DNA from 3 places in the Methylobacterium indicum genome. Region 1 is predicted to be linked to each of the others. Evidence: riboswitches for the same ligand, from Rfam matches in the RefSeq annotation. Region 1 holds a riboswitch; each other region holds the start of a gene.

Region 1 (6,734 bases):
ACTTCATCGAGGACAAGAACGTCGTCCTGCCGATCGACGCGGCGATCCAGTCGAACCTGCGCGAGACCACGACGCGGGTGCTCGCCTCGCTCACCCCCCGCGAGGAGCGGGTGCTGCGCATGCGCTTCGGCATCGGCATGAACACCGACCACACCCTCGAGGAGGTCGGCCAGCAATTCTCGGTGACCCGCGAGCGTATCCGCCAGATCGAGGCCAAGGCCCTGCGCAAGCTCAAGCACCCGAGCCGGTCGCGCAAGCTGCGCAGCTTCCTCGACAACTGAGCGTCACCACGATCAATCGCGAAAGGCCCGGGAGGCAGCCGCCTCCCGGGCCTTGTGCATTACAGCGGCGCGACGATCCGTGCCACGGCGCGCCGCACCAGCGGCAGGACGAGCAGCAGCGTCGGAAAGGCGACGATCCAGGAAAATCCCCAGGCGCGGGGCCAGTGCCACAGCGCATCGGACGTGGCGCCGAGGCTGAGCAGGGTCGCGATGCCTGAGACGATGCAGGTCATCAGGATCGAGAGCAGGAAGGCGGTCACCAGCGGCGCGGTCCGGGCCGGCAGGCGGCGCGGGGTGAGGAAGGTGGGCATGACGCGTCTTTCGAAGCGGATGGACCCGCCCGGACCAAGGCGACGCGCGCTTGCCCGGTGGAACCACCCAGGGAGCGCGTTGCTTGACGTGAGACGCTTACGGCCGGGCGGGACGGTGTCCCGGGGGCGACCGGAATGGTAGCCGATTCGTGGCGACCCGCCAAGGTTCGCCGGATCCTCCCGGTCGAGTGGGCGTACCGGTTGCCGATCGTCCCTGCCCCAAGCCTTGCCGTCCCGCACGGTGAAGCCCATGTCAGAGCCATGTCCGACCAGCCTCGCCCCAACTCCGCTCCGACGCCCACGGCCGCGGCGGACGGGTCGGAGGCGAGCGACATTCCGATCGGCCTGTTTCGCGAATGCGTGGCGCTGCGCGACTGGCTGCTCAGCGAAGGCGCGCGGCTGCCGGAATCCGGCGATCTCCTGGCCGGCATGGCCGAGCGGCTGAACGACCTCGGCGTGCCGGTCGACCGGGCGACCACCGCCATCGACGCCCTGCACTCGGACTATTCCGGCGTCGGCCGGTTCTGGACCCGGGAGGACGGCGTCAGCTTCCGCCTCTTTCCGCACGGCGAGGCGTCCGAGAAGGCGCTCTCCCGTTCTCCCTTCGCGCATGTCTACGCCACCGGCCAGTGGCTGATCCTCGATCTGCGCCAGACGCCCGACGACCAGTTCAGCATCGTCCCGGAGCTCAAAAGCGCGGGCTACACCCATTACATCACCGTACCGCTGTTCTTCACCAACGGCACTAAGAACGGCGTGACCTTCGCGACCCGCGATCCCCGCGGCTTTGCCGACGACGACCTCGCGATCCTGCGCTTCATCATCCCGACCCTGTCGGCGGTGATGGAGATGCGCGGGCTCAACGCGCGGCTCGACCACGTGCTGCGGGTCTATGTCGGCGACGGGCCGCACCAGGCGATTCTCGCCGGCTTCATCCGCCGCGGCCAGGTCGAGCGGATCCGCTCGGCGATCCTGTTCGCCGACATGCGCGGCTACACCCACCTCACCGACGCCCTCACCCCCGAGGCCTCGGTGGAGCTGCTGAACACCTATTTCGACTGCCTGGTGCCGCCGATCGAGAGCGAGGGCGGCGAGGTCTTGAAATACATGGGCGACGGCCTTCTCGCGATCTTTCGCGAGAGCGGCGACGATCTCGGCGGCGCGGCGCAGGGTGCGCTCTCGGCCGCGCAGGCGGCGTTGCGGCGCGTCGACGAAGCCAACCGGGCCGGGCGCTTTCCCACCCGCATCGAGATCGGCATCGCGCTTCACCACGGCGAGGCGGCCTACGGCAATGTCGGCTCCGGCGCGCGGCTCGATTTCACGGTGATCGGCCGCGACGTGAATCTGGCGAGCCGGCTCGCCAAGCTCAACAAGATCCTGTCCGAGCCCCTCCTGATGTCGAAGCCCTTCGTCGACTTCCTGTGGGGCGATCCCGAACTCCTCGGCACCCACCCCCTCGACGGCATTGCCGAGGAGATGGCGATCTACCGGCCCGGCAAGGGCGGTTGATCGAGGGCGGTTGACGAAAGTGGGCCGGCTCGCCACATTCCGGCTGTTCCAGGGAGATCCCCGGCAAGGGGCTGAGACACCGCTGGACTGCAGGCTCTTACGCCTCGGTCGGCGCGGAAATCCTTCGAACCTGATCCGGCTCATACCGGCGTAGGGATTGGACAGGCCCGTTCAGGGCTTCGCGCATCATCCGGTTGCCGGGCGCTGTCCACTCTCTTCGGGCGACCGTGGAGAACGAGGGTGCACGCGCAAGCGATCGGACGGCGGAGCGGGCCGGCGACATCCCCAGAGACCGACCGGCTGCCGGAGCGCGCCGATGTCGCGGTGATCGGCGCCGGGCTGATCGGCCTCTCGGTCGCCTGGCGGCTGGCGCGCGCCGGCCTCGCCGTCGCGGTGGTCGAGCGGGGCCGGGCCGGAGACGGGGCGAGCCTTGCCGCCACCGGCATGCTGGCGGCCGCCGCCGAGCACGAGCCCGGCGGCGAGGGCCTGTCGCCGCTCTGCGTCGAGAGCCAGCGCCTCTGGCACCCGTTCCGCGACGAGCTGGAGGCCGGATCCGGCCTGACCATCGACTACCGCCGCGAGGGCACGCTGGTCATCGCGCTCGGCCGCGACGAGGTCGAGCGCCTGCGCTTCCGCCACGAGCTGCAGCGGCGCGATGGCCTCGCCGCCGAGTGGCTGTCGGGCCCGGCGGTGCGCGCCCGCGAGCCGGGCCTGCGCCCCACCGTCACTGCCGGCCTCTTCTGCCCCGACGACCACCAGGTCGATCCCGCCCGGGTGATGGCGGCCCTCCGCCAAGCGCTGCGGGCGGCCGGCGGGCGGCTCGTCGAGGAGACGACCGTCACCGCACTCACCCGCGAGGGCGGGCGGGTCACCGGCATCGAGACCTCGGCCGGCGCGCTACGGGCCGGCACCACGGTGCTGGCCTCCGGCGCCTGGGCCGGGGAGGGGGGGCTGATCCCCGATCTCGCCCTGCCGGTGCGTCCGCTCAAGGGCCAGTCGATGGCGCTGCAGATGACGCCGCGCAGCGGCCGGCTCACCCACGTCGTCTGGACCGAGCAGGTCCACATGGCGCCGAAGGCCGACGGCACGCTGATCGTCGGCGCCACCGTGGAGGAGACCGGCTTCGACCCCCACCTCACCGCCGGCGGCCTCTACGCCCTGCTGGAGGGCGCCCGCCGGGCGCTTCCGGGCGTCGAGGAGATGCGGGTGGCCGGCGTCTGGAGCGGCTTTCGCCCGACCTCCGACGACGACGCCCCGATCCTCGGCGAGGCGCTGCCGGGCCTCGTGCTCGCCGCCGGCCACCACCGCAACGGCTACCTGCTCGCCCCCGTCACCGCCGAGGCGGTCGCCGCCCTGATCCTGCGCGGCGAGACGCTGCCGGTCGCCGCGCCCTTCGGCCTTGCCCGCTTCACCCCGTCGTCCCGCGAGACCCCATGAAGATCCTCGTCAACGGCGAGCCCCGCGACAGCGCGGCCGCCACCCTCGACGCCCTGTGGCGCGAGGAGACCGCCGACCTCGACCTCTCCGGCCCCCAGGGCTTCGCCATCGCCCTCAACGGCGCCGTGGTGCGCCAGCGCGCCTGGGCCGAAACGCCGCTCGGCGAGGGCGACCGCGTCGAGATCGTGCGCGCCATGCAGGGCGGGTAGCGGTTGGGAGATCGTTCGATAGGATCGTGCAGCATCACGGACGCTTTCACCATCCCCGCCCTCGACCTCATCCTGAGGTGTCAGTCCATCAGCGATGGACTGACCTCGAAGGAGGGCTCCAGAGATCGCAGCGGCTTCTGGAGCCCTCCTTCGAGGCTCAGCGATCTTTGATCGCCCGCACCTCAGGATGAAATTTGGGGTTGGAGATCGGGTGTCCGTTACTATGAATCAGCAGGCGGAGACATGTTTTCATGAACGCCTTCGTTTACATCCTTCGATGCGCCGATGGCAGCTATTATGTCGGCTCGGCACGTGGTGAGACCCTCGACAAGCGCCTCGGCGAGCACCAGACCGGCACCTATCCTGGCTACACCCGCGAGCGCCGACCCGTGACACTCGTCTATGCCGAAATGTTCGAGCGCATCACGGATGCGATCGCTATGGAGCGGCGCATCAAAGGTTGGGGTCGGGCAAAGAAGGAAGCGCTGATCCGAAGTGATTGGGATCGCCTCAAGCATTTGGCCAGACGAAACTGCGTCCAGAACAAGCTCGATGCAGGAACGATCGATCAGAAGAACTTTCCGGCAACGCTCGATGTTGTTGGTGATTCCCATCCTCCAACCTCATCCTGAGGTGCGGGCGATCGAAGATCGCTGAGCCTCGAAGGAGGGCTCCAGAAGCCGCTGCGATCTCTGGAGCCCTCCTTCGAGGCTCGCATGCGCTCGCACCTCAGGATGAGGTCGTGGGTGGGATATCGGCAAGACGCTCGGACGAACTACCTATGAAATCTGGAGAAACCCCATGACAGATTCCCACGACGATCCGTTCGTCATCGCCGGTACGACGCTCGCCTCGCGCCTCCTCATCGGCACCGCCGGCTATCCGACGCAGGCCATCATGAGCGAGGCGGTGCGGGCGAGCGGGGCCGAGGTGGTGACGGTCTCGATCCGCCGCATCTCGCTCCACGGCCACGGCTCGGACACGGTGGCGCGGCTGAAGGGCGCTCGCTTCCTGCCCAACACCGCCGGCTGCGAGACCGCCCGCGACGCGGTGATGACCGCGGAGCTCGCCCGCGAGGCGCTCGGCACCAACTGGATCAAGGTCGAGGTGATCGGCGACCGCGAGACGCTCTACCCGGACGTCGCCGAGACGATCGAGGCCACCCGCCAGCTGGTCGAGTCCGGCTTCGTCGTGCTGCCCTATTGCAACGACGATCCGGTGGTGTGCAGCCGGCTCGCCGATCTCGGGGCCGCCGCCGTGATGCCGATGGGCTCGCTCATCGGCTCCGGCATGGGCGTCGCCAACCCGGCGAACCTCGAACTGATCTGCCGCCGCTCCCCGGTGCCGGTGATCGTGGATGCCGGCATCGGCACCGCCTCGGACGCGGTGGTGGCGATGGAGCTGGGGGCCGCCGCCGTCCTCCTCAACACCGCCGTCGCCAAGGCCGACGATCCGGTGCGGATGGCCGCCGCGATGCGCCACGCCGTCGAGGCCGGCCGCCTGGCGCATCGCGCCGGCCGCATCCCGCGCCGCGCCCGGGCCGAGCCGTCGAGCCCGCAACTCGGCCTCGTCGGCTCGTGAGCCTGCCCGCCCGCCTCCTGGTCGTCACCGACCGGCACGGCTGCCCCGAGCCGCTGGAGACCCGCGTCGCCGCCTGCCTGGCGGCCGGCGCCCGCTGGATCTGGCTGCGCGATCGCGACCTGCCCGCCCCGGAGCGGGCGGCGCTCGCCGAACATCTCGTCGCCCAGCTCGCCCGGGTCGGTGGGGCACTGACCATCGGGCGCGACGTGGAACTGGCGGCGCAGGTGGGGGCGGCCGGCGTCCAGCTCGGCGACGCGGCGGCGGTCGCCCCGGCCCGGGCGCGGCTGGGGCAGGGGGCGCTGCTCGGCGTCTCGGCGCATTCGCTGGCCGAGGTGCGGGCGGCGCGGGAAGCGGGGGCGGATTACGTGACCCTGAGCCCGATTTTTTTGACGGCCAGCAAGCCGGGGTATGGGCCGGCCCTGGGGCTTACCGCGCTCGGCGAGGCGGCCGCCTTGATGCCGGTCGTGGCGCTGGGCGGCCTTGATCCGACGACGGCGCCGTCCTGCCGCGCGGTGGGGGCTGCAGCCGTGGCCATGATGGGGGCGGTGATGCGGGCACCGACGGTTGGGGTGCTGATCCAGGCGTCGATCTGAATCCGCGACCCGGCCCGCTTCAATCACCGCCCCGCAAGAGGCGTGGGTTATTTTTCTCCCGGGGGGTGAGGTCTGGGCTTCCGTTCAGTAATGAAAGCCGGCGCGCACGGTGGGAGTCCGCGAGTTGTTGCAAGAGCCTCGTTCGGATAACCCCGCAAAGTGGGCTTCCCAGCAATCCAGGCGAATGTTACGATTTGTACCATAGCGTCTATCGGGATGTTTTTGTGTGAAACAAAGTATTTAGTATCGTTTTTGTGATGTATTAATCAACTAATAGCGTCGAAATATGATCAACCGGCAGCGATATGACATGATCTCGACATTTCATTGAGACAAAGTAGGGGCAGTTTTTCCTCAGCAATTTCGAGGAAGCTTTCTGCAATGGTAGCAATCGGCTCACTATTTTCTACAGATTTGATCCAAAGATCGGGAAAATAACGTGCAAAATTTCCTAAAATATGCAGTGCGACATAAATGTAGCCAAATTCATTCATTATTGCATCCTTTTTCCAAAACATAACATTTTCCGTGGTTGTATTTATAGCTTCAGGGGTTAGACATTCATCAAAATACTCGCCAGTAGTTGATAGATTAAATATCCCACCTCCCATCTTTTCATTGCTGTAAAACTCAAATCCATCGACTCGCGGGTTTTTAAACTCGAAAAGGGAAAAAAATTGTCGCTTTCGTTTTGAGGCATTGGATGTATTATATGAGATATAACATTGGAATTATTTGCGTAATTTATGACTCTTTCGACCTTGCCTCTAACAAATTCAGAATCGACACCGTATGTGTGAAGGATAGTTGACA
Region 2 (6,734 bases), 2.6 Mb from region 1:
CGCGGTCGCGGAACCTCACGGTGTGTTCTCCTTCGTCGTCTCCCTGGCGGGGATCAGGTCGCTCTTCACCACCTGGCTCATGTCGAGGGCGCGGGTGACGAGACCGAGGCGCCGGAAGGTGTCGGCGCCCTGCTGCAGGACCGGCAGGTCGAAATGGCCGAGGCCCTCGCGCTCGGTCGTCGGCGACACGCTCGAGAGGTTGCGCAGGCGGATCACCTCGCGGTTGATCGCCTCGTCGCGGCCGTTGATCGCGCGGGTCACGGCGAGGCGGGCCGCCTCGTCCGGCTTGGCGATCATCCAGGCCGCCGAGTCGCGGTAGGCGGCGAGGAAGCGCCTGAGGAGCGGCTTCTTCGCCTCGTAATCCTTGCGCGTCACCACGAAGATGTCGCTCGGCAGGTTGAGGTGGTCGCGCACCTCGATCACGTCGACGTCGCCGAGACCCTTGGCGCGGCCGACGAGGAGCCCGGTATCGGTGGCGGCGGTCGCGTCGACCTGGCCCTGGATCAGGGGGGCGAAGTTGAGGAGGCCGGTGACCTCGACGGTCACGTCCGATTCCTTCAATCCCGCCGCGGCCAGCAGCAGGAGCAGGTGCTGGCGGGTGCCGCTCGCCAGGCTGTAGACGCCGACGCGCTTGCCCTTGAGGTCGGCGGCGGTGCGGATGCCGCGGCTCTTGGGCGAGACGACGTTGAACACGTTCTGCGGGTAGATATCGTAGATCGCCACCAGGTCCGCGCCCTTGTCGAGGGCGAGGTAGAACGAGGCCGGGTCGGTGAAGGCGACATCGGCCTGCCCCGCCAGCACGGCCTGGATCGCCGAGCCGCCGCCGTTGCCCGGCACGTAGTCGAGGGCGATGCCGCGGGCCTTGAACAACCCGTGATCCGGCTCGGCGAGCAGGTTGGTGATCTCGCTGATCGGCTGGCTCCAGCCGCCGACCGTGACCTTGTCGAGGGCCTGCGCGGCGGCCGGGGAACTGAGCCCCGCGAGAGCGAGCGCCGCGAGGGCGAGGAACGGCAGGGCACGCAGGCAACGTGGAATCGTCACGACGCTCAACCTCTCGGGTAGCGACGCAGGATCAGGGATTCGAGGGCGCGGGCGGCCTCGTAGACGGCCATCCCGAGGGCGGTGATGACCACGAACAGGGCGAGGATCAGGCTCGAATCCATCACGCTCTGGGCGGCGATGATCGCGGCGCCGAGGCCCTGGCGCCCGCCGACGAACTCGCCCACCACCGCCCCGACCAACGCGAGCACGATGGCGACCCGGAACCCCGCCAGGATCACCGGCAGGGCCGCGGGCAGCTTCAGGCGCCACAGGGTCCGGGCCCGGCTCGCCCCGAGCATGCGAAACAGCTCGCGCTTGGCCGCATCGACCTGCTCCAGCCCCGTCAGGGTGTTCTCGAGGAGCGGGAAGAAGCAGATCAGCGCGGTGATCACCACCGTCGGGGTCAGGCCGAAGCCGAACCACAGGATCAGCAGGGGCCCGAGCGCCAGCTTCGGCACCAGCTGGCTCGCCAGCACGTAGGGGTGGAGCACCCGGTGGAGCGCCGGCCACTCGGCGAGGAGGATGCCGGCGCCGAGGCCGAGGCCCGTCCCGGCGGCAAGCCCGAGCGCCATCTCGGTCGCCGTCGCCCGCAGGTGCGGCCAGAGCCGGCCCGACGCGATCTCGCCCCACAGGGTCTCGGCCACCGAGGAGGGGGGCGGCAGGACCAGGGCCGAGACCGCGCCCGTGCGGCACCACGCCTCCCACGCGCCGAGCAGTGCGACGAGGAGCAGGACGGAGGCGAGGCGCGGCCTCATGCGGCGCGCCCCGCGGCCGGGGAGGGGGCGTCCATGGCGGCGCGCAAGGTCCGGCAGGCGGCGCCGAACGCGGCGGCGTAGCGGATGCCGGGGGGGCGGGGACGCGGCAGCGGCACCGCCCCCTCGTGGACGAGGCGCCCGGCCGCCATCACGCCGACCCGATCGCCGAGATACGCCGCCTCGGCGATGTCGTGGGTGACGAACAGGGCCGCGGTGCCCCGCGCCGCGCAGAGGCGCAGGAGATCGTCCTGCAAGTCCTCGCGGGTGATCGCGTCGAGCGCCGCGAAGGGCTCGTCGAGGAGCAGGAGGTCGGGCGCGCCGATCAGGGCGCGGGCCATCGCGACCCGGCTCTGCTGCCCGCCCGACAGGGTGGCGGGGTGCCGTCCGGCGAGGGCGCCGAGCCCCATCGCCGCCAGGAGGTCGCGGGCGGCGTCCCGGTCGGCCGCGCGGGGGCGGCGCTTGAGCGAGACCGGCAGCAGCACGTTGTCGAGGACGCTGAGCCAGTCGAGCAGGGTCGGGGCCTGGAACACGAAGCCGACCCGCGGCGCCGGCCCGCGCACCGGCGCCCCGCCGACACGCACGAGCCCCTCGTCCGGCGCAATCAGCCCGGCGGCGATCTTGAGGAGCGTGGTCTTGCCGCAGCCGCTGCGGCCGAGCAGGCAATGCACCGCCCCGGGGGGAATTGCCCAGTCGACCCCGTCGACGGTCGCCACCGCGTCGCCGGGGAAGCGGTAGCGCACGCCCGCCAGGGACAGGGTGGCGTCACTCGGCATAGGGCGCGAAGTCGTCCGCCGCGGCCTCGGCGCCGGCCTCGATCTCCGTCATCGTGACGAGGTCGAGCAGGCTGAAGCGGCCGTCATGGTGCCAGCCGGCCTCCGGCGCGGTCATCCGGCCGATGGCGGTGATGCGGGTGACGCCGGCCGCCGCGAGGTCGTCCGCCAGGGTGAACAGCCGGGTAGGCGAGGCCGCGAGGCCCGCGCTTTGGAGGTAGGCGCGGTGAGGCGCTACCAGGGCCGGCACCTCGGCGAGATCATCCACCGCCACCACGGCGACGGTGCGGTTGAGGCCGGACGGGCTCAAGGGCACGGCCGCATCGAGGTGGACGACGCTCCAGGGATCCTCCGGGTCGCCGAGGAGCACGATCTCGTCCCCGTCGAGGGCCCGCATCTCGTGGCCGCTGCGCCAGGCCGCGATGGCGGCGGCCTCGCCCGGATCCAGACCCCGGCGCGGGTGGCGGGTGCTGAGCGCCGCGAGCGCATGGGCGATGTGCCGGGCGAACTCGTCCGGCGCCACCGGCCCGCCGCGCTCCACGAACAGCATCTGCGGCGCGTAGCAGCCCTGCTGCTCGTAGCGCACCACGTCCTGGGCGGCAGCATGGGCCACGGCGGCGGCCCGACGGCTGTCCAAAGCCTCGCGGCCGACCATGGCAAAGCCGATGCGGTGGCCGTGCGGCAGGAACCGGGCGGCGATCGGCACCCCGGCGCGCAACGCCTCCAGGGTGGCGTTGCCGCCATACGCCATGACGCAATCGGCCGATCCCAGGAACGTCGCCTCGACGCCGCTCTCGCCGCCCTTCCACCAGGTCACCGCCAGGCACTCGCCGAGCTCGGGATCGGCCTCGGCGAGTGCCTGCGCGAACCAGCCGGCGGTCAGCGGCTCGGCCGAGGCGAGCTTGCCGATGCTGCCGGCCTTGACTAGCAGACCGGCGACGAGGCTCCACAGCGGCAGGGCCGGGACGTTGCCGGCCCAGACATGCAGGAGCAGATCGGGCCCGCGCGCCCGCACGAACCCGCCCTTCACCGCCGGCCGGAAGCCGTCGAGCACGCCCGGATCGGAAAAGTCCTCGGCGAGGAAGCGCAGGAGCTGGGGCCGCCGGAAGGTCTTGAGGTAGCGCGTCAGGCCGAGCCGCACGGTCTCGGCATCGTAGCCGGTGACGACCGGCAGCAGTGCCTCGGCCTTGCGCCGCAGGGGATGCGTGCGGTCGAGGAGGCAGGCGCTCGCCCGGTCGATCGCCTGGACGATGCGGGCGGTCTCCATGCCCCGCAGGGTATCCCGGGCACGGACCCGGACATGGGCGCAGAGCGCCCGGGCCTGGGCCTCGTCGAGCACCGGCAGCGCCACCGCGACCGTCTCGCCCCAGGCCCGGTGCGCGACGACCCGCCGGCCGACCGCGCTGGCGAACGGCCCCGGCAGGTAGCCGGCCTCCTCGACCCCGCTCGTCCCGCGATCGCTCATGCTCTCGCCGGTCACCCTTGGGCGGCGGTCAGGAACTCGGCCACCGCGACCGAGCAGCCGCGGGACGCCGAACCCTCGACCCGGCCGAGCAGCCGGAAGCCGCCCGGCACGATCACGCCGGCATCCTCGGTCAGGATCGCCGAGACCGAGTTGAAATGGGCGAGGTCGTGGTGGACCAGCACGCCGGTCTCGCCCTCGGGCAGGTCCCGGCCGGTCAGCGGATCGACGACGCGGCTGCGGATCCAGTGCGGGCCGGACTTCACCGGCGGGCAGACCGCGTTGCCGTCGTCGTAGAACTGGGTGCTCAGCTCCGTCATGCCGTACATGTTGAGGCAGGCCTCGCGCGGCACCCCGAAGGTCCGCGAGAGCGCGTCGTAGAAGGCGTCTGGCTCGATCTCCCGCGACTGGCCCTTGAAGCCGCCGGTGTCGAACAGGACACTGCCGGGCGGCAGGGCGATGCGCCGGCCCCGTTCCGCGAGCGCGTCCAACACCGGCACGAAGGCGTAGGTGGCGCCGAGCAGCGCATAGGGCTCGCCCGAGGCCTCGGCCCGCTCCAGCGCCGCCACCAGCCCGTCGAGGTCGAGCCCGCCGGGGCCGATGAAGACCGCGCTGTCGGGCGTCCCGAAATGCGTCTTGGCCAGGGCCAGGTAATGGGCGAGCGACGAGTTGGGGAGCGCCGCCTCGTCGGGAAACAGCAGGCCCATGCGGATCGTGTCGCGCCCGCGCATCACCCGGGCGGCAAAGCCCTTCAGCATCGAACGGTCGTAGACCGCCAGCGTCGGGTGGTAGCTGCGGCCGCGCCCGCTGCCGGTGGTGCCGCTCGTCATGAACACCCGCGCGGCGTCGTCCGGCGGACAGCAGCTCAGGGTGAGGTCCTTGAACGCCTTGATCGGCACCGCCGGGATGTCGCGCCAGCGCCGCAGGCTAAGCGGCGTGCGCCCGCGCGCCTGGGCGAAGCGGCGATAGGGAGCGTTGTGCGCGTATTGGTGGGCGAAGAGCCGGAGCGCCATCGCCTCGAACTCCGCCTCGTCCGCCCCCGGCCGACCGATGAAGTCGATCAGGGCCTCGACGATCTCCGCTTGCGACATCACGGCCACCTCGCGCCCCATCGTGGGCGTCGGCCGTGCCGGGCGTGAGATCCTGCGCGAAAAGACGGCTGGCGGCAGCGCCCTCGTGGCGGCGCCAAGGCGGCCGTGCCGGTCCCGCATCCCTCCGCCGGCATGACCCGGATCAGGTTCATAGGGTCACCGCGGCGCCCGGACGGGTCCGGGCCGGCGGAATCTCAGCCTCCTCGCGAGGCTCCCCTGGGAGGGGAGGACAGTGGGGGGCGGGGGAGCGGGTGTCAAGGCGAGGCCTTACGGCCGCGACAGCCCCTCGGCGAGGCGCCGGAAGGCGTCGAGGGCCCTCTCCAACGTCGTCTCCGGCGCGTCCGACGCCGCGACCCAGAGGGCGGCATGGAGCGAGGCACCGGCGAGGAGGCGTGCCGCCGCCTCCGGGTCGACGGGTGGGATCGCGCCGTCGGCGACGAGACTCCGGATGCGGCGCGTCGTCTCGGCGAGGCAGGCATTCTGGCTCGGCCAGGTCGAGGGATCGCCCAGCACCGCCGGCCCGTCGAGGAGCACGATGCGCTGGATCTCGGGCTCCCGCGCCATCTCGATATAGGCCCGGTACTCGTCGAGGAGGCCCTGCCACGGGGTCTCGGCCCGCTCGCCGACGACGCGGAGGCGCGCCGCCATCTCGGCGTCGATCCGGTCGATGACCGCCTGGAGCAGGCCCTTCTTGTCGCCGAAATTGTGATAGAGCGCGCCCCGCGTCAGGCCGGCCTCGGCGGTCAGGTCGTCCATCGAGGCCGCCGCGTACCCCTTCGCGGCGAAGGCCTCGCGGGCGGCCTTCAGGAGCTTCTCCTTCGTCTGCTCCATCCCTTGCGCGCGTCGTCCGGCCACGGCTTCCCCCTCCCTCGACATACACATCGTATGTGAATTGACATACGGCGCGTATCCATGCTCTTTCGCATACGTCTCGTATATCGAAGTCGAGAGCGAAGGAGCAATCCATGCCGCAGACGACCGTGACCCCGACGCCGACCCGCGAGGCGATCTTTCCGCCCGGACGGCAGGCGCTCTACGACAAGCACCGCTACTCGGCGGCGATCCGCTCCGGCGACCTCCTGTTCGTCTCCGGCCAGGTCGGCAGCCGCGAGGACGGCTCGCCCGAGCCCGACTTCGAGGCCCAGGTCGCGCTCGCCTTCACCCGGCTCGACGCCGTGCTGGCGGCGGCGGGCTGCTCCTTCGCCGACGTGGTCGACGTGACGACCTTCCACACCGACCCGGAGGCGCAGTTCGACGCGGTAATGCGGGTGCGCGACCGCGCGATCGGCGCGGCGCCCTACCCGAACTGGACCGCCGTCGGGGTGAACTGGCTCGCGGGCTTCGCCTTCGAGATCAAGGCGATCGCGCGGATCCCGGCGCGCGGCTGAAGCCCCCTGTCCGGGCCTCAGGCCCTGCCGCTGCGCATCGCCATCCGGCCGCGCTCCAGGATACGGACGGGATCGCCGAAATGCTCGTCCATCTCCGCCTCCGTCTCGTCCGGGTGGCCGTGCCCGATGAAGTGGGCGAGGCGCTCGTGCTCCTCGACGAGCGCCCGGTTCTGGCGGTAGCCCGCCATCATGAGCCGCAGGCACAGGCGGGTCTCGGCCTGGAGCGT
Region 3 (6,734 bases), 1.6 Mb from region 1:
CGCGATGCCGCGGGCGAAGGCCAGCGCCAGGACGGCCGCGATGGCGGCCAGCATGATCCCGAGCCCGGCGAACCACACGAGCGAGGCCCGGACCGGTGCGGCCAGCGCCTCCTCGGGTACCCCGACGGCGATGCGCCAATCCGGCACGCCCGCCCGCGCATAGGCGATGAAGAACGGCTGGCCCTCCAGCGAGGTGCCGCGCCAGGTCCCTTCCGGGCCGGTGGCGAGGCGCAGGTCGTCGGGGGCCTTGGTGCCGGTGAAGCGCTCCGGCGCGCGGGTGCGGGTGAGCACCCGGTCGTCGCGGTCGACGACGCTCATCACCCAGTCCTTCGGCACCCCGCCGGAGGCCAGCACGTCGCGGATCCGGTCCGTCGGCAGGGAGAAGGACAGGAGGTACAGGACCGCCTCGCCGCCCCGGCGCATCACCGGCACCGTCACTCGGAAGCGCCCGTCGACCACGCCCGACACCGCCGGCCGTCCGGCCAGGGCCGCCGCATCGGCGGCATCGAGGCGCTCCGGCATCGGCTCGGCGCCGATGTCGATCAGCCGCCGGCCATCGGGATCGCGCAGGGTCGCCGAGAGGCCGCTGCGGCGGAAGAGTTCCTGCAACTGCTCGCGGAAGGCCGTCACGTCGCCGCGCTGGAGCGCGTTCGACAGGGTCAGGGCCTCCAGGGTGGCGGTCAGGCTCGCGACCTCGCGGTCGACCGCCGCCGCCTCCATCCGGGCCCGCCCCAGCGCCTCCGCCTCGAGGCGGGCGCGGGCAGCGCCCGCGAATTGCCACAGGACCACGCCGCCGAAGATCAGGATCGGCACCGCCAGGCCGAGGGCGAAGACGACGAGGCGGCGCACGATCGAGCTGGGGCGCGATCCGGCGCGATCCGGCCGGGCCGGGTCCGGCGGAGCCTTCGGGGCCTGCATCAGCATTCGTGACATCCTCGCGCGGCGCGCCGGCGACCGGATCGGTTCCGCGCGCCCGACCGGTCGGGCGCGCGGAGGACGCGCTCATCCGGCGTCGACGTAGAGTCTCCCGCCCTCGCCCAGGAATTCCGCCGATTTTTGGGCCATGCCGGCCGCGCGGGCCGTTTCGTCGAGCGGTGTGGCCTCGCCGACCACGGCGCTCGCCGCCTCCATCGCCAGCACGTCGGCGCGCAGGTCCTGGGTGATCTTCATCGAGCAGAATTTCGGGCCGCACATCGAGCAGAAATGCGCGACCTTGTGGGCGTCCTTCGGCAGGGTCTCGTCGTGGTAGGCCCGGGCGGTATCGGGATCGAGCGAGAGGTTGAACTGGTCCTCCCAGCGGAAGTCGAACCGGGCCCGGGACAGGGCGTCGTCCCGCACCTGCGCCGCCGGATGGCCCTTGGCGAGGTCGGCGGCGTGCGCGGCGATCTTGTAGGTGATGACGCCGGTCTTCACGTCGTCGCGGTTCGGCAGGCCGAGATGCTCCTTCGGGGTCACGTAGCAGAGCATCGCGGTACCGAACCAGCCGATCATCGCCGCGCCGATGCCCGAGGTGATGTGGTCGTAGCCCGGCGCCACGTCGGTGGTGAGCGGGCCCAGCGTGTAGAACGGCGCCTCGCCGCACTCGGCGAGCTGCTTGTCCATATTGACCTTGATCTTGTGCATCGGCACGTGGCCGGGACCCTCGATCATCACCTGGCAGCCCTTGGCCTGTGCGATCTTGGTGAGTTCGCCGAGCGTCTCGAGTTCCGCGAACTGCGCGGCGTCGTTGGCGTCCGCGATCGATCCCGGCCGCAACCCGTCGCCCAGCGAGAACGACACGTCGTACTCGCGGCAGATGTCGCAGATCTCCTCGAAGCGCTCGTAGAGGAACGATTCCCGGTGCCCGGCGAGGCACCAGCGCGCCATGATCGAGCCGCCGCGCGAGACGATGCCGGTGACACGCCGGGCCGTCAGCGGGACGTGGGCGAGGCGCACGCCGGCATGGATGGTGAAGTAGTCCACCCCCTGCTCGGCCTGCTCGATGAGGGTGTCCTTGAACACCTCCCAGTCGAGCTTGAGCGGATCGCCGCCGACCTTCTCCAGCGCCTGGTAGATCGGCACGGTGCCGATCGGCACCGGGGCGTTGCGCAGGATCCAGCCGCGGATGTTGTGGATGTTGCGCCCCGTCGAGAGGTCCATCACCGTGTCGGCGCCCCAGCGGATCGCCCACACCATCTTCTCGACCTCCTCGGCGGCCGAGGAGGTCACGGCCGAGTTGCCGATATTGGCGTTGATCTTGACGAGGAAGTTGCGGCCGATCGCCATCGGCTCAAGTTCGGTGTGGTTGATGTTGGCCGGGATGATCGCCCGGCCCCGCGCCACCTCCTCGCGCACGAAGTCGGGGGTGACAAAGGGCGGGATCGCGGCCCCGAAACTCTCGCCATCGGCGAGTTTGCCCTCGGCCTGCGCCAGCATCGCCTCGCGGCACAGGTTCTCCCGATGGGCGACGTAGATCATCTCCTCGGTGACGATCCCGGCCCGGGCGAATTCGAGCTGCGTCACCCTCTGGCCGGTCTCTCCCCGCCGGACCGTGCGGGGAGCCGGGCACGGCGCCACCAGCCGATCCTCGGGCACGAAGCCGTTATCCTCCGGCTTCACCGCCCGGGGGGCGACGGCCGCGTAGCCGCGGGCGGCGAGCCAGCCGGCGCGGATCTCCGGCAGCCCGGCGGACAGGTCGATGCGCGCGTCCGTCTCGGTATAGGGGCCCGAGGGATCGTAGACCCGCACCGGGGCCTCGCCCGGATCCGTCAGGGCGATCTCGCGGTAGGGCACCCGCAGGTCGGGCCGGTCCTTGGGCGCGGCATAGACCTTCACCGAGCCGGTGACCGGCCCCGTGGTGACGGTCTTCGGACGATCTTTCGGGGGGAGGATGGGTGCGTTCATGGATCTCTCCGGGCGAGGAGATCCGGCCTCGGGGCGCGAGGACGCACGGGTCACGTCGGTCATGGCAGGTTCCCGTCCCTCCGCCGGTACGAACCGGATCAGGTTCAAGGGTCAGGACGCGCGCTCGTCCAATCTCAGCCCCTGCCGGCGGGGCTCCCCTCGGTAACCCCATCACTGTCCGGCGGCGGGGGAGGTTTGTCAATCGCGGCTCCGGGGGCGTTCCCGAGGGACGCTGCGGCATCCGGGCCCCCGCGACATCGCCCACGCGGCCTTGAACCCCGGCCGCCCGGCGACCCAGATACGGAGGAGTTTTCCCCGCCCTTGCAGGAGCTGGCCTTGGGACGTCGAGAGCGGCGCTGGCGCGACGACGACCCCTCGACCCATGGTCTGGGGACCCGCCCCGCCGTCATCTGTCCGCTCTGCGAGCGGCCGATCCCGCCCGGTGCCCGCCAGAGCCGGCACCACCTGACGCCGAAGCTGAAGGGCGGCACCCACGGCGAGACCGTGCAGCTGCACCAGATCTGCCACTCGGCGATCCATGCCCGGCACAGCGAGGCGGAGCTGGCGCGGCGCCTCAACGACGTCGAGAGCCTGCGGGCCGAGCCCGAGATCGCCCGCTTCCTCGCCTGGGTGCGGACCAAGCCCGACGATTTCCACGCCGCGACGCGGATGACCCGGACGCGGCGCGAGACGAAGCGGAGCGTCCGGTAGCCGGCGGCCCCTCGGGCGGTAAGGTGAATCGCCTGTTGCCCGGTTCGCCGCAATTTACGGGACCGGGCCCGATCCGATCTTTACGTCTCCCTGGCAGCCTCCCGGGCGATCCTCCGGAGACGCCCGATGTCCGCCCGTCCCAACACCGAACCCGCCCTCTCGGTCCGGCCGGACGATCCCGTTCGCCCGCGCGCGGGGACCGCCCCGGGGCGCCGCGCCTGGGTCGACGTCGCCAAGGGCATCTGCATCATCCTCGTGGTGATGATGCACTCGACCCTCGGGGTCGGCGAGGCGATGGGGGGCGAGGGCTTCATGCATCACGTCGTGGAGTTCGCCAAACCCTTCCGGATCCCGGATTTCTTCCTGCTCTCGGGCCTGTTCGTCGGCCGGGTCGTCGATCGCGACTGGCGGCTCTTCGCCGACCGGCGCATCGTCCACTTCGCGTATTTCTACCTGCTGTGGATGGTGCTCCAGTCGGCGGTGAAGTACGGCCAGATCACCGACGGCGCGGGGCCCGGCGCCTTCGCGGCCCATCTCGCCCACGGCCTGATCGAGCCCTACTCGACCCTCTGGTTCATCTACCTGCTGGCGGTCTTCTCGGTCGTCGTGAAGCTCCTGCGCCGGCTGCCCTGGCCGGTGCTGCTGATCGGCGCCGCCCTCCTCCAGCTCGCCCCGGTCCATACCGGCTCGACGCTGATCGACGAGTTCTGCGACCGGCTGGTCTACTTCGTCGCCGGCTACCTGTTCGCCGCCCGGATCTTCGCCCTGGCCGACTGGGTGCGGGCGCGAGCCGGCCTCGCGCTCCTCGGCCTCGCCGCCTGGGCGTCGATCGAGGCGTTCCTCGTCTTCACGCCGACCGGGCTGACCTCCCACCCGACGCTCGCCAGCCTGCCGGTGGTGAGCCTGATGCTCGGCGCCGCCGGCGCGCTCGCCATCGTGGCGACCGCCGCCCTCCTCACCCGGGCCGGCGGCCCGGTGACCGCCGCCCTGCGGGCCTGCGGCGAGCGCTCGATCGTGATCTACCTCGCCTTCTTCCTGCCGATGGCGGCCCTGCGCACGGCCCTCGTGCGCAGCGGGGTGATCGAGGATATCGGCCTCGTCGCGCTCCTCGTGACGCTGACCGCCGTGGTGGTGCCGCTCGCCATCGAGCGGGTGATCCGCCACACCCCGGCCCGGTTCCTGTTCCGGCGTCCGGCCGCCTTCCACCTCGTCGGCGAGGACGAGGCCCGCCCGGCGCCGCGCCTCGCCGCCGCACCGACGGCCTGAGCTCGCCAGGCCCTTCCAAGTCCCGTCAAGTCCCGCCAAGCATTCCCAAGCGAAATCACGCCACACGACAGGACGGCGCCCCGCGGGGCGCCGTTTTCGTTGGTGCACGCGATCGTCGCGGACGGGAGCAGTTGCGCGCCAGCTAACCGTTACGCTGAAGGCGCCACGGACACCCTGCCCTTCAAGTCGAGGATCAGTCCCGCAAAATCCGGACATTGCGCTTTACCGGCCGTAAGGCATTCCTCCCGCAAGGTCCCCGCCATTCACGCATGGGACGAGCCTCATGGCCGCGCGATCCCGCCTCCAGGATGGCACCGGTCTGCTGCTCCTGACCTTGGCCCCGTTCCTGGTCGTCGCTCTGCCGCGCTCGGACGCGGTGGCGGTGCTCGGCCGTCCGGGCGCCGGGATCGGCGAGGCGGCCGCGATCGTGGCCGCCGCTGGCGGCCGGCTCGTTCGCGCAGGCCCGGCCGGCCTGGTCGTCGCGCGCTCGGAGGCGCCCGGCTTCGTCCGGCGCCTCTACGGCGCCGGCGCCTGGCTGGTCCTCGATCCGCTCGTCGCCGGCGGCTGCGGCCCCTCCCCGCCCGCGACCTCCCGTCATTCTCCACCGTCACCGAGCACCGCCCGCTGATGACCGACGTCGACGACCTCCGCCGTTCCTTCGCCCGCATCCTGATCCCGCTGCTCTGGGCCCATGTGCCGGTCGCCGCCGGCCTGCCGCTGATCGCCGGTGACGGAGCCGCCCTGGTGCCGGGCACGGCCGCAACCCTGCTCGCGGGCATCGCCACCCTGTCGTGGTGGCGCGACCCGATCGGGCTGCGGACCCGGCTCGCCACCGCGTTCGCGCTCGTCGGCATGGCGGCGGTGCTGCTCTATGCCAGCGCCGGGCATCCCTGGCAGGTCGACCTGCACATGTATTTCTTCGCCTGCCTGGCGGTGCTCGCCGGCTGGTGCGACTGGCGGGTGATCCTGGCGGCCACCGGCGCCACGGCCGTGCACCACCTCGTGCTGAACCTCGTCCTGCCGGCCGCCGTCTTCCCGGCGGGCGGCGATCTCGGCCGGGTGCTCCTCCACGCCGTGATCCTGACGATCGAGGCGGCGGTGCTGGCCCGGATCTGCCACACCGTCGCCCGAACGCTGGCCGGGCTCGCCGCCTCCGAGCGGGAGGCCAAGGCCCAGATGGCGCGCCTGCGCGCCCTGGAGCAGGACGGCGAGGCGGCCCGTCGGGCTGCCGAGCATGAGCGGCGCGAGGGCGTGCTGCGGATGGCGGCGGCCTTCGAGGCGGCGGTCGGCGGCATCGTCGGCGAGGTCGCGGCCTCGGCGGGCGATCTGCAGGCGACCGCGAGGGCGATGTCGCGGACCGCCGGCACCGCCGCCGACCGCTCGGCCGAGGCCGATGCCGCCGCCGGTCGGGCGGCGGGGGATGTCGGCGCCGTCGCGGCGGCGACGCGGGAGCTCGGGGCGTCCGTGCGCGAGGTCGGCCAGCAGGTCGGCGAGACCGCCGGCCTCGCCCGCGCCGCCGTCGCCGAGGCGGACCGTTCGGCCGCCCTGGTGGGGGCTCTCAGCGAGGCGGCCGCGCGCATCGGCGACGTCGTCACGATGATCTCGGCGATCGCCGACCAGACCAACCTCCTGGCGTTGAACGCCACCATCGAAGCCGCCCGCGCGGGCGCGGCGGGGCGGGGCTTCGCGGTGGTGGCGGCGGAGGTGAAGGAACTCGCCGCCCAGACCGCCCGGGCGACCGGCGAGATCGGCGGCCAGATCGGCCGTATTCAGGACGCCACCGGCGACGCCGTCCGGGCGATCGAGGCGATCGGCGGGCGCATCCGCGGCATCGACGGGGTGGCGGCCGCGGTGGCGGCGGCCGTCGAGGAGCA

Evidence for each region. A riboswitch is a leader RNA that binds a small molecule or an ion and turns the genes downstream of it on or off. The one in region 1 is predicted to bind thiamine pyrophosphate.
Region 2: another riboswitch for thiamine pyrophosphate. It lies ahead of miv_RS17865 (LuxE/PaaK family acyltransferase); the one in region 1 lies ahead of thiO (glycine oxidase ThiO).
Region 3: another riboswitch for thiamine pyrophosphate. It lies ahead of thiC (phosphomethylpyrimidine synthase ThiC); the one in region 1 lies ahead of thiO (glycine oxidase ThiO).

Annotation. Positions count from the first base shown of each region.
Region 1 is NZ_AP024145.1:6,406,102-6,412,835, reverse strand. It holds gene rpoD (RNA polymerase sigma factor RpoD) at 1-281, shown strand, start outside; gene miv_RS29750 (DUF2798 domain-containing protein) at 341-592, opposite strand; gene miv_RS29745 (adenylate/guanylate cyclase domain-containing protein) at 854-2,101, shown strand; TPP riboswitch at 2,143-2,276, shown strand; gene thiO (glycine oxidase ThiO) at 2,342-3,538, shown strand; gene thiS (sulfur carrier protein ThiS) at 3,535-3,747, shown strand; gene miv_RS29730 (GIY-YIG nuclease family protein) at 3,999-4,379, shown strand; gene thiG (thiazole synthase) at 4,549-5,328, shown strand; gene miv_RS29720 (thiamine phosphate synthase) at 5,325-5,921, shown strand; gene miv_RS29715 (YaaC family protein) at 6,212-6,532, opposite strand.
Region 2 is NZ_AP024145.1:3,827,027-3,833,760, reverse strand. It holds gene miv_RS17890 (SDR family oxidoreductase) at 1-19, opposite strand, end outside; gene miv_RS17885 (ABC transporter substrate-binding protein) at 16-1,041, opposite strand; gene miv_RS17880 (ABC transporter permease) at 1,047-1,796, opposite strand; gene miv_RS17875 (ABC transporter ATP-binding protein) at 1,793-2,569, opposite strand; gene miv_RS17870 (acyl-CoA reductase) at 2,559-4,031, opposite strand; gene miv_RS17865 (LuxE/PaaK family acyltransferase) at 4,043-5,119, opposite strand; TPP riboswitch at 5,239-5,337, opposite strand; gene miv_RS17860 (TetR/AcrR family transcriptional regulator) at 5,387-5,974, opposite strand; gene miv_RS17855 (RidA family protein) at 6,085-6,507, shown strand; gene miv_RS17850 (GntR family transcriptional regulator) at 6,525-6,734, opposite strand, start outside.
Region 3 is NZ_AP024145.1:4,814,478-4,821,211, reverse strand. It holds partial or broken gene miv_RS33825 (GAF domain-containing protein) at 1-54, opposite strand, end outside; gene thiC (phosphomethylpyrimidine synthase ThiC) at 1,003-2,883, opposite strand; TPP riboswitch at 2,942-3,053, opposite strand; gene miv_RS22345 (HNH endonuclease family protein) at 3,220-3,594, shown strand; gene miv_RS22340 (acyltransferase family protein) at 3,721-4,860, shown strand; gene miv_RS22335 (hypothetical protein) at 5,144-5,488, shown strand; gene miv_RS33755 (methyl-accepting chemotaxis protein) at 5,488-6,734, shown strand, end outside.